3 regions of the Paenibacillus sp. MMO-177 genome follow, and region 2 is predicted to be linked to each of the others. Evidence: riboswitches for the same ligand, from Rfam matches in the RefSeq annotation. Region 2 holds a riboswitch; each other region holds the start of a gene.
What was found. A riboswitch is a leader RNA that binds a small molecule or an ion and turns the genes downstream of it on or off. The one in region 2 is predicted to bind cyclic di-AMP.
Positions count from the first base shown of each region.

Region 1: another riboswitch for cyclic di-AMP. It lies ahead of WFK81_RS23820 (APC family permease); the one in region 2 lies ahead of WFK81_RS21835 (C40 family peptidase).
Region 3: another riboswitch for cyclic di-AMP. It lies ahead of WFK81_RS16790 (hypothetical protein); the one in region 2 lies ahead of WFK81_RS21835 (C40 family peptidase).

Region 1 is NZ_JBBCUR010000009.1:35,814-41,196, reverse strand. Features, by position in the region: gene bglX (beta-glucosidase BglX) at 1-1,164, shown strand, start outside; cyclic di-AMP (ydaO/yuaA leader) riboswitch at 1,459-1,646, shown strand; gene WFK81_RS23820 (APC family permease) at 1,802-3,628, shown strand; gene WFK81_RS23815 (Lrp/AsnC family transcriptional regulator) at 3,673-4,131, opposite strand; gene WFK81_RS23810 (amidohydrolase family protein) at 4,434-5,383, shown strand, end outside.
Region 2 is NZ_JBBCUR010000006.1:228,346-233,728, reverse strand. Features, by position in the region: gene lspA (signal peptidase II) at 1-23, shown strand, start outside; gene WFK81_RS21845 (undecaprenyl-diphosphate phosphatase) at 91-894, shown strand; gene WFK81_RS21840 (class I SAM-dependent methyltransferase) at 1,061-1,732, shown strand; gene WFK81_RS21835 (C40 family peptidase) at 1,986-2,420, opposite strand; cyclic di-AMP (ydaO/yuaA leader) riboswitch at 2,425-2,554, opposite strand; gene lspA (signal peptidase II) at 2,681-3,154, opposite strand; gene WFK81_RS21825 (YjzC family protein) at 3,308-3,472, shown strand; gene WFK81_RS21820 (cation diffusion facilitator family transporter) at 3,544-4,470, shown strand; gene WFK81_RS21815 (hypothetical protein) at 4,463-4,840, opposite strand; gene WFK81_RS21810 (M23 family metallopeptidase) at 5,330-5,383, opposite strand, start outside.
Region 3 is NZ_JBBCUR010000004.1:277,373-282,755, forward strand. Features, by position in the region: gene rlmN (23S rRNA (adenine(2503)-C(2))-methyltransferase RlmN) at 1-490, opposite strand, end outside; cyclic di-AMP (ydaO/yuaA leader) riboswitch at 1,382-1,577, shown strand; cyclic di-AMP (ydaO/yuaA leader) riboswitch at 1,695-1,879, shown strand; gene WFK81_RS16790 (hypothetical protein) at 1,999-2,403, shown strand; gene kdpF (K(+)-transporting ATPase subunit F) at 2,565-2,642, shown strand; gene kdpA (potassium-transporting ATPase subunit KdpA) at 2,676-4,355, shown strand; gene kdpB (potassium-transporting ATPase subunit KdpB) at 4,401-5,383, shown strand, end outside.

The DNA of each region.
Region 1 (5,383 bases), on a different contig from region 2:
CTGGGTCTCTTCGAGAACCCTTACCGCGCTGCAAACGAAGAAAGGGAGAAGGAAGTTCTGCTGTCGCCCGAGCACCGCGCTGCGGCACGCGAGATTGCGGCCAAGTCCTTCGTGCTGCTGAAGAACGAGCAGGAGACTCTTCCTCTTCGCGGCGGGCAAAAGCTTGCGCTCATCGGACCGTTTGCCGAGAGCGGAGATATTCTGGGTCCTTGGTCGATCTGGGGCAAGCAAGAGGAAACGGTGCAGCTGCATGCCGGTTTATCTGCGCATGCGAACGCGGATATCGTTGCCGTAGCGAAAGGCGCGGGCGTCGACGCTGTAACCGAGGAGCAGCTTCGGGAAGCGGTAGCTGCGGCATCGCAAGCCGATGTGATCGTGCTGGCGCTTGGCGAAAGCTCCGAGATGAGCGGGGAAGCGGGAAGCCGCGGCGACATCCGTCTCCCGCAGGCACAGCTGGAGCTTGTTCAGAAGCTGAAGCCGCTTGGCAAGCCAATCGTGGTTGTGCTGTTCAACGGCAGACCGCTTGATCTGCATGGCGTCATCGAGGAAGCGGACGCGCTCCTCGAGGTTTGGTTCCCGGGTACGGAAGGCGGCAATGCGATCGCGGATGTCCTGTTTGGCGACGTGAATCCTTCCGGGCGTCTGACGATGTCATTCCCATATTCCGTCGGACAAATACCGGTGTATTACAACAACTACAATACCGGACGTCCGCTTACGCCTCAGAATGCGAACGAGCGTTACGTCTCGAAATATTTGGACATGCCGAATGCGCCGCTTCTGCCGTTTGGCTACGGCCTGAGCTACACAAGCTTCTCGTATAGCGAAGCCAGCTTGTCGGCGGACGTTCTGAACGCCGAAGATACGCTTCATGTAACGGTTGACGTGACCAACACGGGAGCCGCTGCCGGCGAAGAGGTTGTCCAGCTGTACGTACGCGATCTTGCCGGCGAGGTTGTCCGTCCGCTGAAGGAGCTGAAGGGCTTCCGCAAGCTGTCTCTCCAGCCCGGCGAGACGCAGACCGTTGCGTTTGCGATTACCGAGGAACAGCTTCGTTATTACCATGCGGATCTACAGCTGAAGAGCGATGCGGGCGAGTTCCACGTCTTTGTGGGTCCCAACAGCCGCGATGCCGAGGCGAAATCGTTCCGTCTTGTGAAATAAAACCAAAAAAAGCGCGGGCCAGCCATAGGCAGGTTCGCGCTTTTTCTGCTGACAACTCCTTTATACGAGCATGCCTATCAGATAATAGCCAAACTCCACTGCTATATCAGGGATTATCTGCCGATTGCACGGTAAAAGAAAGCATGGCGGTTTATTTCGGACATTCCGAGAGCGAACCCATCATGTATCCGCATTCATGAATAAAAAACAAGCGAATCTGCTCCTTTTCGCGTTTTTATCGCGGTTTACAGAAAAGGGGGAAGAGGACTATGATCAAATCTGCAAAACTTCATATGTTCGTATTCGCTGAGTTTCCGTTAGAAACGGAGAGCAGGGGAACCAATTGCGATAGGCAGGAAAGTGCATGCTTGTCGCCGGGGTGAATCGGCATGCCGGCCGCAATGTTGCGGAAGCAGGCTGTAGGGCGACTCTAGACGCCCGAATCCGTCAGCTAACCTTGTAAGCGTTGATAGAGAGGGTGAACTTCGGTTATTTTTACGGGCCGCGGGAGGATGCTCTGCGGTCTTTTTTCTGTGCGTAGAAAAAAGCAAAGGTGGTTACATTAGCACTGATAAGTGTTTGAGTAGCCAAGTATCCAGGTATTAGATGTTTAACTTCAACGTTGGCGGTGACCTGTGTGTTTACTCTTATCAAAAGATTACTGATCGGGCGTCCCCTCAAGTCCACGGAATTAGGGGAACAGAAGCTCATTAAAACGAAGGCGCTTGCGATCCTGTCCTCGGATGCCTTATCATCCGTTGCTTACGGGCCAGAGCAGATTTTGCTCGTCTTGATGACCGTTAGCGCAGCGGCGTTTTGGTATTCGATTCCGATTGGTGTCGGGGTGCTGGTCTTATTAACGGCACTTATCCTGTCTTACCGGCAAATCATATTTGCCTACCCGCATGGCGGGGGAGCTTATGTCGTATCGAAGGAAAATCTCGGTGTATTCCCGGGCCTCATATCCGGCGGCGCCCTGCTGGTCGATTATATATTGACCGTAGCGGTAAGCGTCTCGGCGGGTACGGACGCGATCACATCGGCTTTTCCAAGCCTTCATGAGCATTCCGTACTGATCTCTATTGTGTTTGTCCTTTTTATTACGATCTTAAACCTGCGGGGCGTGACGGAATCGGCGTCTATCCTTGCTTATCCCGTTTACCTATTTGTGCTTGCGATTGTTATCATGGTCATTGTAGGCTTGTACAAAATCGCCACAGGCGACGTATCGCCTGCGCTTCACACCTCGTTAGGAACGCCGGTTGCGGGCATCAGTCTGTTCTTGCTGCTCCGTGCGTTTGCATCCGGCAGCTCGGCTTTGACCGGGGTTGAAGCTATTTCGAACGCGATTCCGAACTTCAAGGACCCTGCGCCGAACAATGCGGCCAAGACGTTATTAGCGATGGGCGGTCTGCTCTCGATCCTGTTCTCTGGCATCGTGTTCCTGGCGTATTACTACGGTATAGCGCCGAAAGAAGAAGTGACGGTTGTGTCGCAGATCGCCGAAGGGATATTCGGACGCCATACGATGTATTATTTTATCCAGGGTACTACGGCTCTTATCTTGATCCTGGCAGCCAACACCGGCTATTCGGCCTTCCCGCTGCTGGCCGTTAACCTGGCAAAGGATAAGTTTATTCCGAGAATGTTTACGGCACGCGGCGACCGTCTCGGTTACTCAAACGGCATCATCAGCCTAGGTGTTCTGTCCATCATCCTGATCGTTGCGTTTCAGGGCAAGACTGAGCATCTGATTCCGTTGTACGCGGTTGGCGTATTTATACCGTTTACGCTGTCGCAGACGGGGATGTTGGTCAAATGGTTCCGCCAAAGGCCGAAGGGCTGGGTTGGCAAGTTCATCATTAACTCGATTGGGGCCCTGATCAGCTTTATCGTCTCGATGATGTTTTTCCTGACGAAGTTCGCGCAGGTATGGTCGATTCTGATTTTCCTGCCGCTTATTATTTTCGTGTTCCACCGGATCAAGAAGCATTATGAGGCGGTGGGCGAGCAGCTTCGGCTTGCGACTTGCGAGCCTGTGATGCCGATTGAGGGCAACGTGATGATTTTGCCGGTATCGGGGATCACGCATGTCGTCGAACATTCGATTCTATATGCCAAGTCGCTGAAGCCGGAACAGATCATTGCCGTGTATGTTCCTTTTGAGAAAGAAGATGAAGCCGTCTTTGAGGAGAAGTGGAAGAAGTTTCAGCCGGATGTCCGGCTTGTAACCTTGCATTCGCCTTACCGCTCGATTACGAATCCGCTCTTCAAGTTTATCGATACCGTGCAGCGCAAGGCGAGCGAGAACAATTACCAGGTAACCGTCATTATTCCGCAGTTTATTCCGAAGAAGGGCTGGCACAACATTTTGCATAACCAAACGAGCTTGATGCTCCGTACCCAGCTTCTTTACCGAAAGGATGTTATCATCACCACCGTGCCTTACCATTTGAAAAAATAGCGAGAAGCCTCGGTCCCGTCGGGACTGGGGCTTTTTTTTGCCTGCTACAGCTCAAGCCCCGTGCCTTGCTTGAAGCGTTTGATAACCATATGAGTGTTGACGTTTACGATCCCTTCAAGCACATAGATTTTTTTGAACAAAAAGTGCTCCAGCGCCTCCTCGTCCTTCAGCAGCGCATGCATATGCAGCGAGCTTGGTCCCGTCATTTGATAGATGCTGATTACTTCCGGTTCCTCCGATAACAGCGCCCCGGCTTGCTCTACGAATCGAGGCTCAACCTCAACTTCGAAAAAAGCGGAGATGGATTTGCCGAGCTTGGTTGTGTTTAACCGTACGGTGAAGTTCTCGATAATCCCGTTGTTCACCATCGCATCCACGCGCTTCTGGATCGCGACTCTAGATAAATTGAGAAGCTCGCCGATCTTGGCGTACGACATCCGTCCGTTATCGTGCAGCAGGCGGATAATTTCCTGATCTGTGTCATCCAAGTGCAGTAAATGCATGGGGCCACTCCTCTTCGATAAAATTTCACGTTAAGCTACTTTGTGCGAGATAAATGTTAGGTATTGGTTTCGAATTTGTTTATTTTTATGTCAGTTAATATAACATTAGTAACCAAATTGGTCTATAGAAAATGACAAAACGGTCCAAAAAAGCCCTTTTTTAGTTACGATATGGTTGACGCTCTGCCGGGCCGCTCTTATACTGATGTCATAAAACATTACATAAGAAACCAAAAGCATACGAAATGGTTGCGAAAACTTCAAATTGCGGGTTAATCAACTTACATGAGGGTGTGATCGGTGTGAAAAAGCAGCTGATTCGTAACGGGACCGTCATCACGATGAATGAGGAGATGCGGGTGATCCCTAATGGTTATGTTCTCATGGAGGGGGATCTTATTTCGGAGGTTGGGGAGTGGCCGTCGGACGGCTCCAAGGATGAGCTTCTCCGGCAGGCGGATATCTTGATGGATGCGCAGGGGAAGGCGGTCATTCCAGGATTGGTGAACGGACACACCCATTTGTTTCAGACCTTTATTAGGGGCGTGTCCGATGATTTGCCGCTGGCGCAATGGCTTCGGCAAATCATATGGCCGGCTTCCCTTGCCATGGAGGAAGAGGACTTCTATCTGGCGGCCATGATCGGCTGCATTGAGAATTTGAAGTCCGGCGCGACCTATATTATGGACCACCACTATGTTCATACCCACCCCGGCAATGATGACGGTGTTCTAAAGGCCATGCAGGAGTCGGGCATCCGCGGTCATATGGCCAGGGGAGGCGTTGACCTCAGCTACGAGCCAAGGCTCAGCGAAACGATTGAGCAAATATTCGGCAATACGGATGTCCTGCTTGATCGCTGGCAAGGAGCGGCCGAAGGCCGGATCTCCATTGCGCTTGGCCCGCTTAATTTATACGGCTGCTCGGAGAGCTTCCTGAGGCAGGCGGCTGATTACAGCCAGCGGAACAATCTGATTACGCACCTTCACGTCGCGGAAACGAAGGATCAGATTGACAACACGATGGAACGTTTCGGGCTTCGGAATCTGGAGCTGGTTGAAGCGGTGGGCCTGCTCGGCAAGCATACGCAGGTCGTCCACGGCGTCTGGCTGGATGATAAGGAGCTGGATCTGCTGAAGAAAAATGATGCGACCGTTATCCATTGCCCGGTTTCCAATATGTATCTGGCTTCCGGCGTAGCGCGCGTGCCCGAGATGCTGGAGCGAGGCATTAATGTGGCCTTGGGAACGGA
Region 2 (5,383 bases):
TCGTCAAAAACGGACAAAGCTAAGACTTTGCAGGAATAATACGTTAAGCTGATCTGCCTCGTAGATCCAAAGATAGGAGTGAAATATAAGATGAGTGACATTTTTAACGCAATTATTATGGGAGTTGTGGAAGGATTAACAGAATTTCTACCCGTATCATCGACAGGACATATGATTTTAACGGCGCATCTTCTTAACTTCCTTGGAGAAAGAGCCAAAACATTCGAAATTATTGTTCAACTTGGCGCCGTTATCGCTGTCTTTGTCCTATATTTCCGACGCTTTTTCCGTTTCTTTAATTTTACACCTGGATATATGCAGCGACCAGGAGTCAATATTATTCATGTAGGCTTAGCGATGGCCCCTGCTGTAATTATCGGCCTTGCACTACATGATTTTATAAAAGAATATTTATTCGGACCATGGTCTGTCCTCATAGGCTTGGTAGCTGGCGGGATCTTGATGATCGTGGCTGAGAGGGTACGTATACCAATAACAGCCGACTCCATGGACGATATTACATACAAACAAGCTTTTCTCATTGGGGTCTTTCAATGTTTGGCACTCTGGCCCGGCTTCTCCCGTTCCGGGTCCACTATCTCTGGTGGTTTACTGGTCGGCACGAGCCAAAAAGCAGTTGCAGAATTTACCTTTATTGTATCCGTTCCGATCATGTTCGCTGCCTCGGGTTTAGACTTATATAAGAGCCGTGCTTTCTTGACGTTCGATGATCTTGGTTTGTTCCTCGTCGGATTGGTTATCTCCTTTGTCGTCGGAATGATTGCGGTAGTTACATTCATAAATGCAATTAAACGGCTTAAGTTGTCTTGGTTTGCTTATTATCGTTTCGTGCTGGCGTTTTTTTTCTACCTTATTCTTTCAAACAGTTTTTAATTGAACTGGAATTCCGATTAACGAGTGCATTTCTTATGGTTACGGGATTCTAGGGTGAGATTGAAATGAGAGAGCATCGAAGGGGTACCGACAGCAAAGTGCACAATTTGTCGGACTTTAAAATTACAGGGATAACTTATGGCAGGTAGCCGGAAGGAAAGGGAAAATGAGGAAGAGAGACAATAAGGAAACAGACTTTATTCCGGCTCTACGATTCAACTGGCTTACATCTTTATATGACCCGATATTACGTTGGACGATGAGGGAATCCGCTTTTAAGAACCAGCTAATTAGGCAAATTCAAGTTGACCCCGGGCAGCGAATCCTTGATCTAGGATGCGGTACCGGTACGTTAACCATCCTATTGAAACAAACGTATCCAAAAGCAGAAGTTACCGGGATTGATATTGACCCAAAAGTTCTTCAAATTGCAGAAAGAAAAGCAGAGAACATGGGAATGGACATTACGTTTAATCAAGGCATTGCGTTTGAACTTCCATACTCTAATAATTCATTTGATCTTATTGTAACCAGCCTTATGTTTCATCATTTGACGCTAGAAAATAAACTCCGTACATTACACGAGATATTCCGAGTACTAAAACCGCAAGGTGAAATCCATATCGCGGATTGGGGCAAAGCTCAAAATGGACTAATGCGTGTTGCATTCCTACCCATCCAAATATTGGACGGATTTAGAACAACTACTGATAATGTAAATGGCCTCTTACTACAACTTATGACTAATGCCGGATTTAATGAAACTAAAGAAACAGATCGATTTATGACTATATATGGAACCCTTTCTTTATATAGAGCGAGGAAAAATATGCTGTAAAAATGTTGCGGTGAGTGTCAGCTTTCCTGGTACTCTCTTGATGAGAAGATGAGGGTTATTTTGATGCCCCTTTAAATTTCACATTTAAATACATCTACTTTGCGGGTGGTGTCAGCTTCGCTGGTACTACCCCATATAGTCTTGAATGCGTAGGTCCCCCTTGTTTAGGAACTGTAAAACCCTCGCCTACAAGGTCCAGTAGCTATCTAACAAAGCAAATGCAGTCTCTCATATTGAAAGACTGCATTTCTTCTTAGTACCCCACTTGACGCGCTGTTACATAACGGGAATCATAATATTCCTCACTCATTTTACTAATTGTCACGCCTTTGCTGCTGGAGAAGTGAGCAAACTTACCATTACCAATGTAAATTCCTGCATGTGATATCCCTTTGCCACTCGTATTAAAGAACACCAAGTCACCTTCACGTAGGTTACTTTTCGAAACAGGATCCCCTACCTTAGCTTGTGTTTGAGATGTTCGCGGCAATTTGATATCAAATTGATTAAATATGTAATTAATGAAACCTGAGCAATCAAAACCTTGAGTCGTTGTGCCTCCCCACTTGTATGGAGTTCCTACTACCTCGTTTATTGATCCTTTAAGAGGACATTCACTTGCAAAAACACCTTGCGCACCGGTTACTAACATGACACAGAAAACAAAAATCGAGACAAACTTTTTCAAAAACACTTTCTCCCTTCGTTGCCTACCAGGTTAGCTTACGGATTCGGTTGAAGATCCCTATAATCAGATTGATTAATTCACCCATGTACATTGGTTCCCCGGTTTCATCTTACAGAATTCGGCATCATTTTATTAAACTACTTTAAGTAGTATAATACGACATAATCAGACACATCACTCCATTACAATGATTAGAATCTTTTCATTTAAACGAAATAACTATCGGACTTATACTGAATCAATAGTTCATTTGTTTTTATTTAAACCTGATCATTGACTTTTTTATCTTTAAACTGGGACCAAATAAAGAGGCACACTCCAATATTGATAAAAACATCAGCTCCATTAAATACCGGAAAATTAATGAGCCTGAAATCTAACATATCGACAACCTCTGACCGAAAAATACGATCTAACATGTTTCCTAAAGCACCACTTAGCACAAGTGATAAACCTATCCCGAGCAACTTGTTGGATGAAGCATGTTTCCTGATGAAGAATACAATAATGACACTTATGATTAAAGCAAGTGCGATCAGTAAACCTTTCTGACCTTCAAAAATATTGAAAGAGGCACCACGATTACGGACTGAAGTCAGATGAAAAACTCCAGGCCATAGAGGAATTGTTTCACCGATCACCAAATATTTCGTAATTATCCACTTACTCAATTGATCCATTAGAATCATCAATACTGCAATCAAGTAATAAACCACTTCGCTCCCCCTTTTCATTGGTTGAATTATGGATTAAACCATACGCTCAATAATTGAACAATGGATTTTAAAACGTAATTTTAACTCGGCATTTCATATGAATGATTTTGAGCAATATTGAAAATAATTAGACAGGCAAAACACCAAATTAAACTTGGAGGCTAGAACTACATGGCAAACGCAAACCATCGTCATAGAAGTGGTGAAAAAGTAACTGAAAATGGACATTACACTGACAGTGATGGAGGACATGTCGTGCTGCAAGCTGGAGATACGTTCCCTAACTGTCCTAAGACCGGGAAAGCAACAACTTGGAAGCACGAGTCAAATATCTAAAATGAAATAAGCCCCAATAATCAAGATAGATGACTCCTGTATTTTCAGGGGTCATCTTAATACATAATGCAATGGAGGAATCAGCTGTGGGACACTCACATAATCATAACGGTCATAACCATGGAACTGCAAATTATAACAAGGCCTTCTTAATCGGTATCATCCTAAATACCATTTTTGTTGCCACTGAAGCAACATATGGAATTATAAGCAACTCATTAGCGCTAGTCGCTGATGCAGGTCATAATCTAAGCGATGTCTTAGCCCTTGTACTTGCATGGATTGCAAGTTTGCTTACTAAAAAAAGCCCAACCTCGAGCCGAACTTACGGATTCAGACGATCCTCCATATTAGCTGCTTTATTTAATTCCATTTTTTTGCTTATTGCATTGGGAGCAATCGCTTGGGAAGCGATCCGCCGCTTTGCAGAGCCCTCTCCAATTGAAGGAAATACCGTTATTTGGGTAGCGGCAATCGGAATAATAATTAATACCCTAACAGCCATTATGTTTCTTAGTGGCAGCAAAGGCGATATCAATATTCGAGGAGCATTCTTACATATGGCAGCTGATGCTGGCGTATCCTTCGGTGTAGTCATCGCTGGTCTCATCATTAAATTTACTGATTGGCTATGGCTTGACCCTACAGTCAGTTTGGTAATTTCCGTCGTTATATTCATTAGTACTTGGAGTTTGTTAAAGGATTCGATAAACATGTCCCTTGATGCCGTTCCTAAGGATATCGACTTTGTACAAGTTAAAGCTTATTTTGAGGGACTTCCTGGTGTCCAAGATGTTCACGATCTGCACATCTGGGGAATCAGTACAACCGAAATCGCCCTAACCGTACATTTAGTCTTAAATCAAACGGTTAATTACGACAATCAATTAACAGCATGCCGGGAAGCATTACATGAAAAGTTTAATATCGATCATATCACTATTCAAATGGAACCCCTGACTTATTTGTGCCCCCAAGCACCTGAGGGCACTATCTAGAAGGATCATTACTCGGATTATATACCCTAGAGTAGTGAATCCCGCCACTAGCATAAAAATGTCCGATTAATTTATATTTTCCTTTTAATTGATCCGTTTCTGTTGTATAGATACCTTTTCCCTCATACTTGGTTTCTAGCCAGGCAGAACCGTTATTTTCAGAATTCCGAATTTCAAAAAGCACCCATGATTCATCGGTAACAACCGATTCATCAATAGCTAATGTAACGCGAACACTATCACTGGAATCTGAGATGTCTTTAATAGATATTTTTATATCAAACAAATCATCTTGTCCTAAAATCGAACATCCAGAGAAAACTACACAGACTAGCAATAACAAGATCATTTTTAAACTTAACCTTTTCATCGCCTTCCCCTTTCTACAAGACATTATCATCTATTCATATCATGTTTCTAAATGAAAATTGATTGAACTCAAAATAACTTGGCTTGTGAGTTTATTATGAAGCAAACAAAAAATGCCGCTTTTTATATAGCTCGGCACTTTTGTTATCTATCCAATTCAAAAAGAATGGTGAGTTATCATTGGGCTTTTTTATTGTGTTAGAAGCAAGAGTCATATCGCCATCTGACTTCAAGAGTTTTAGATGATATTTCCATATGCTTACGTTTATTGATTGCTATCTTCACCTTTAGATCGTGTTGAAGCGGTTGTAGAAGATTTAATCAACCTGTAGATATTAAAGCCAAGAAATAATACCGCAACAACCACAACAGCAAAGTAAATAGTCACCTGAAGCATACGCAAATCACCTCTCCTTGAATTTCGACTATGACTAAAATATCACATGAACATATATTCAACAATTCGTTTAACTGATCGTTCAGAAATTTGTCATTCATTTAAGAAAGTTAGTGGGTTAATTTTTTCATTATCCTTATTCCTAAT
Region 3 (5,383 bases), on a different contig from region 2:
CGATCCCCATGACAACGATATGACTGACCTTCTCGCCTTGACCCGCTTCATCAAGATGGAGCTGAATCTTCATAATCTGCTCGACAATCTCGCCGCTTGTCAGATCTCTGCTCTTCTTGAGCAGGCCGCTCGCGCAGAAGCTGCAGCCGATATTGCAGCCAACCTGCGTGGTTACGCAGACCGACAGGCCGAACTTATGACGCATCATTACCGTCTCGATCAGGTTGCCGTCATCCAGCTTGAGCAGCAGCTTGACCGTGCCGTCCTTCGACACCTGCTTCGTATGCTCGACCAGCGTCTGGATCGCAAAGTTCTCCTCCAGCAGCTTCACCAAGTCCGGATGAACCTCCGTCATATCCGCAAAGTTTGTAACCCGCTTCCGGTACAAATATTCCCACACCTGAGCCGCCCGGAACTTTTTATGCCCGCGCTCGCCCAGCCATGCCGTTAATTGATCTAATGTAAATCCATATATGGATGGTGTACTCATCGTTTTTCCTCTTTTCGTGAAACGCGGCCAAAACCGCATACTGTTCCTATTGTCCCAAAATTAGCTGATGAAAACAAGGGGCCAAGGTGAAACGATTCGCCGCCTTTGGCAGGAGGCGCGTTTCGCTTCGGAGTATTCTAATGAAAAGTCCAATCGTTCCAGTATACGCTCATTCCGCCCTCTTATTTCACTCCTCGCACTTAACACGCACTTATCGCTCCTGCTTCCTACCCCACGTCCAACCGCTGTAAGACGGTTTTTCCGTCTTATTTAGCTCTTTCTAACCCGCGGCCCGCCCTCCAGCCGCTGTAAGACGGTTTTTCCGTCTTATTTGGCTCTTTCTAGCACGCGGCGCCGCCCTCCAGCCGTTGTAAGACGGTTTTTCCGTCTTATTTGGCTCTTTCTAACCCGCGGCCCGCCCTCCAGCCGTTGTAAGACGGTTTTTCCGTCTTATTTGGCTCTTTCTAACCCGCGGCCCGCCCTCCAGCCGCTGTAAGACGGTTTTTCCGTCTTATTTAGCTCTTTCTAACCCGCGGCCCGCCCTCCAGCCGCTGTAAGACGGTTTTTCCGTCTTATTTGGCTCTTTCTAACCCGCGGCCCGCCCTCCAGCCGCTGTAAGACGGTTTTTCCGTCTTATTTGGCTCTTTTCAGCCCACGGCTTCGTGCCCGGCACGCAATGGCGACCTCGGACAAACCAATTTGGGCTTGGCATATACCTAAATTTCACATCGAATTGCAGTATTCGCGAGATATAGAGTCCAAGAAGGAGCATGATGGAGTCCCTTCCAAATGTAAACGCTCTAACCAAACTCCTTGTCAGAATTAGACAATATGCCGCCTCCATCGTTCATTTACATCTTCGGCCGTCAGGCGTAATATACGATTCAGCAAAAGTATCAATTGCTGAGTTTCCGTTAAGGGAAACGGGGGAACCAATCGATAAGCAGCATCGCAACGGTGTGAGAGCCGGGGCGGCTTGCTTATCCGGGGTGAATCCGGGAAAAGGCTGCGCGCGGCCTGAACCGGTAGGGCGACTCTCACCGTCCGAATCCGTCAGCTAACCTCGTAAGCGATGAAAATGCGACTGCCCATTAGGCAGGGCATTTTCCAAGTAGAGAGGATGATGTGATCTTGTGACCTTTTCAAGGCCGCGGGGAACTTTCCTCTGCGGCTTTTTCTCATGCCGATTATTAATCAAAATCAACTGTCTTTATCGCTTAATCCCCTTCGCGGGGAACGGGGGAACCAATCGGACAGCCGGCTGTTCAACACAGCTAGCTTGTCCTCGGGGTGAATCGCCGACTCAGTACCATCTGAGCTCGTCGGCGTAGGGCGACTCTTACGCCCGAATCCGTCAGCTAACTTCGTCAGCGTACCAAGAGAGGCAACGATGATCGTGAATTTAGGCGCGGTTTATTTTCTGCTGCGCTTATAAGCCGCGTGAAGAGTCCCTCTTCCGCGGCTTTTTGTTGTCGTTGATTCCTCCAATCAGAAGAGGAGCCTAAACCATGGACGATTATATACTCGTCTCCGCCCCCAACGCGCAGGGCGAGGACTTTATTAAACAGCTGCAGCGACGGCATATCCCTTTTGCAGCCATTGTGAACAACAAGACCGAATACGATAGGATGCTGGGGCTGGGAGTAAGCATCGTAATCGTTGTCAACACGATTGATGAAGCAACCTGGCGGGTACCGGAGCTGCCGGTCGGCCGGATCTTTTTATTCGAGAGAAGCCTGAATCTGTGCTGCCGTTATATTCAGATTTGCCGCAGCTGGACTTCTAAGTCGATCTGCGTCATTACCGAAAGTACGAATCCCCGGTTGATTTACAAGGGGATGGGCGCGAATTACGTGGTGCACTCCGGGCAGACGGAAACGTCTTTTCTCATCACAAACGACCTCACCAGTTAGGAATTATCCCAAATGGAGCCTAAACAGGCCATGCGGTCATTCTTTTAGGAGGAATACTCGATGCAGGATATTTATATGGCGCTGCTTCTGGCAGCGATATTTGTACTTTTCGCCGGCTTTATGCATTGGTGCGACCGGGCTATTCAAGAGGAGGAAAAGCGATGATCGTAGCGTTAACGCTGGCTTTGTTTCTCTTTCTTTACTTAATTTATGCCCTGATTAATCCGGAGAAATTCTAAAACCTTATCGATCGCTGGGAGGCCGCAATGGCAATGGATATTTTACAGCTCATTATCGTGATTGGCGTGCTCGTACTGCTCGTCAAACCGCTCGGAACCTACGTATACCATGTGTACTCGGATCAACCGAATCGGACTGACCGCTTATTCGGCGGCATCGAACGGTTCATTTATAAAGTAATCGGGCTGAAATCGCGCGAGAGCATGACCTGGAAAAAATACGCGCTGAGCTTTCTGCTCACGAATATCGTGCTAGTCGCGATTAGTTATTTTATTCTGCGCTTGCAGGGCGGCCTTCCGGGCAACCCCAACCGCATTGGCGCTATGGAAGAAACGCTGTCGTTCAATACCGTTATCAGCTTTATTACGAATACGAACCTGCAGCATTACAGCGGCGAGACCGGGCTGTCCTATTTCTCGCAGATGGCCGTCATTATGATGATGATGTTCACTTCGGCGGCTACCGGCTTCTCGGTTGCGATTGCTTTTATCCGCGGCTTGACGAGCAGGGGCAGCACAATCGGCAACTTCTTCACCGACTTCGTGAAATCCCATACGCGGATTTTCCTGCCGCTCGCAACGCTTATTACGCTGGTGCTTGTGGCGCTTCACGTGCCGCAGACGCTGCAGCCTAACGTAACGGCAACAACGCTGGAAGGAGCAACGCAAACCATCGCTATCGGGCCGGTTGCTTCCCTTGAATCGATTAAGCATTTGGGCACGAACGGCGGCGGCTTTATGGGTGCCAATTCGGCGCATCCGTTCGAGAATCCAAGCCCGCTGACGAACGTCATCGAGATTTTGTCCATGTGGGCGCTGCCTGCCAGCCTTCCCTATGTATACGGCCGTTTCGCGGGCAACCGCAAGCAGGGCTGGGTTGTGTTTGGCGCCATGATGTCGCTGTTCCTGGTATTCCTTGCGACGGTTTACACGGCTGAGCTGCATGGCAATCCGGAACTGAACAACCTTGGCGCAGATGCCTCGCAAGGCAGCATGGAAGGCAAGGAAGTCCGGTTCGGCATTGCCCAGTCCGCCCTCTTCACGGCGGTTACGACCGCTGCGACAACCGGTTCGGTTAATAACATGCACGATACGCTGACGCCAATCGGCGGTCTTGTCCCGTTGGCGGAGATGATGCTGAACGTCGTGTTCGGCGGCAAAGGCGTTGGCCTCGTCAATATGCTGATGTATGCGATTCTTGCCGTCTTTATCGCGGGACTAATGGTCGGTCGGACACCGGAGTTACTCGGGCGGAAAATCGAGCCCAAGGAAATGAAGCTGATCGCGATTGCGATTCTCGTTCATCCGTTTATCATTTTGGCGCCAACCGCCATTGCTTTCCTGACGGACCTTGGCCGGGGCGCCATTACGAATCCTGGCTTCCACGGCATCTCGCAAGTGCTCTATGAATACACCTCTTCGGCGGCGAATAACGGCTCGGGCTTCGAAGGTCTTGCCGACAATACGCCGTTCTGGAACATCACAACCGGCCTTGTCATGCTGCTTGGACGGTATGTTTCGATGATTGCCATGCTGGCCGTAGCCGGATCCCTGGTCCGCAAAAAGCCCGTACCCGAAACGATCGGAACATTCCGGACGGACAACGTACTGTTTGGCGGGATCCTAGTAGGCACCGTCGTTATTGTCGGCGCGCTTACGTTCCTGCCTGCCGTCGTACTTGGACCTATCGCAGAGTATTTAACGATTCGCTAACGGATAAGGATGAGGTGAATAACCGTGACCACACAACGTAAATCCATGCTGACCTCGGCGATTATAAGTCGCGCGGCGAAGGACAGCTTTCTGAAATTAAACCCGCTGACCATGATGAGAAATCCCGTCATGTTTGTCGTGGAGGTCGGCACGCTTGTCGTCCTGCTGATGACGATCTTCCCCGGCTACTTCGGAACGGAGGGCCGGACCGGATTCAATCTGACCGTCTTTCTGATTCTGCTGTTTACCGTCTTGTTCGCCAATTTTGCGGAAGCGCTGGCCGAAGGACGCGGCAAAGCCCAAGCCGATTCGCTCAAGAAGAGCAAGAAGGATATTACGGCAAACAAAGTGACTGGCTCCACAACGAAGCAGGTGTCGTCAACCGAGCTCCGCAAAGGAGATATCGTCGTCGTCTCCGAAGGAGAGATGATTCCCGGCGACGGCGAAATTATCGAAGGCCTTGCTTCCGTCGACGAATCGGCAATCACCGGCGAGTCGGCACCGGTAATCAAGGAAGCCGGCGGCGACTTCAGCTCGGTAACGGGCGGCACCCGCGTTGTCAGCGACCGGATCAAAGTCCGGATTATGAGCGATCCCGGCGAATCGTTTATCGACCGCATGATCTCTCTGGTTGAAGGCGCGAAACGCCAAAAGACGCCTAACGAGCTGGCGCTGAACACGCTGCTTACCAGTCTGACGCTGATCTTCCTGATTGTTGTCGTTACCCTTGCTCCAATCGCCAAATACGTCGGCGTAGAGCTTGATATTCCGGTGCTTATCGCCCTGCTGGTCTGTCTCATTCCGACTACCATCGGCGGTCTGTTATCGGCAATCGGGATCGCCGGCATGGACCGCGTCACGCAGTTCAACGTGCTCGCCATGTCCGGCAAAGCGGTAGAAGCGGCCGGCGACATTAATACGATGATTCTGGATAAGACCGGTACCATCACGTACGGCAACCGGATGGCCAGCGACTTCCTGCCGGTCAAAGGCGTAAGCGTTCAGGAGCTTGGCGAGTGGGCGGCGCT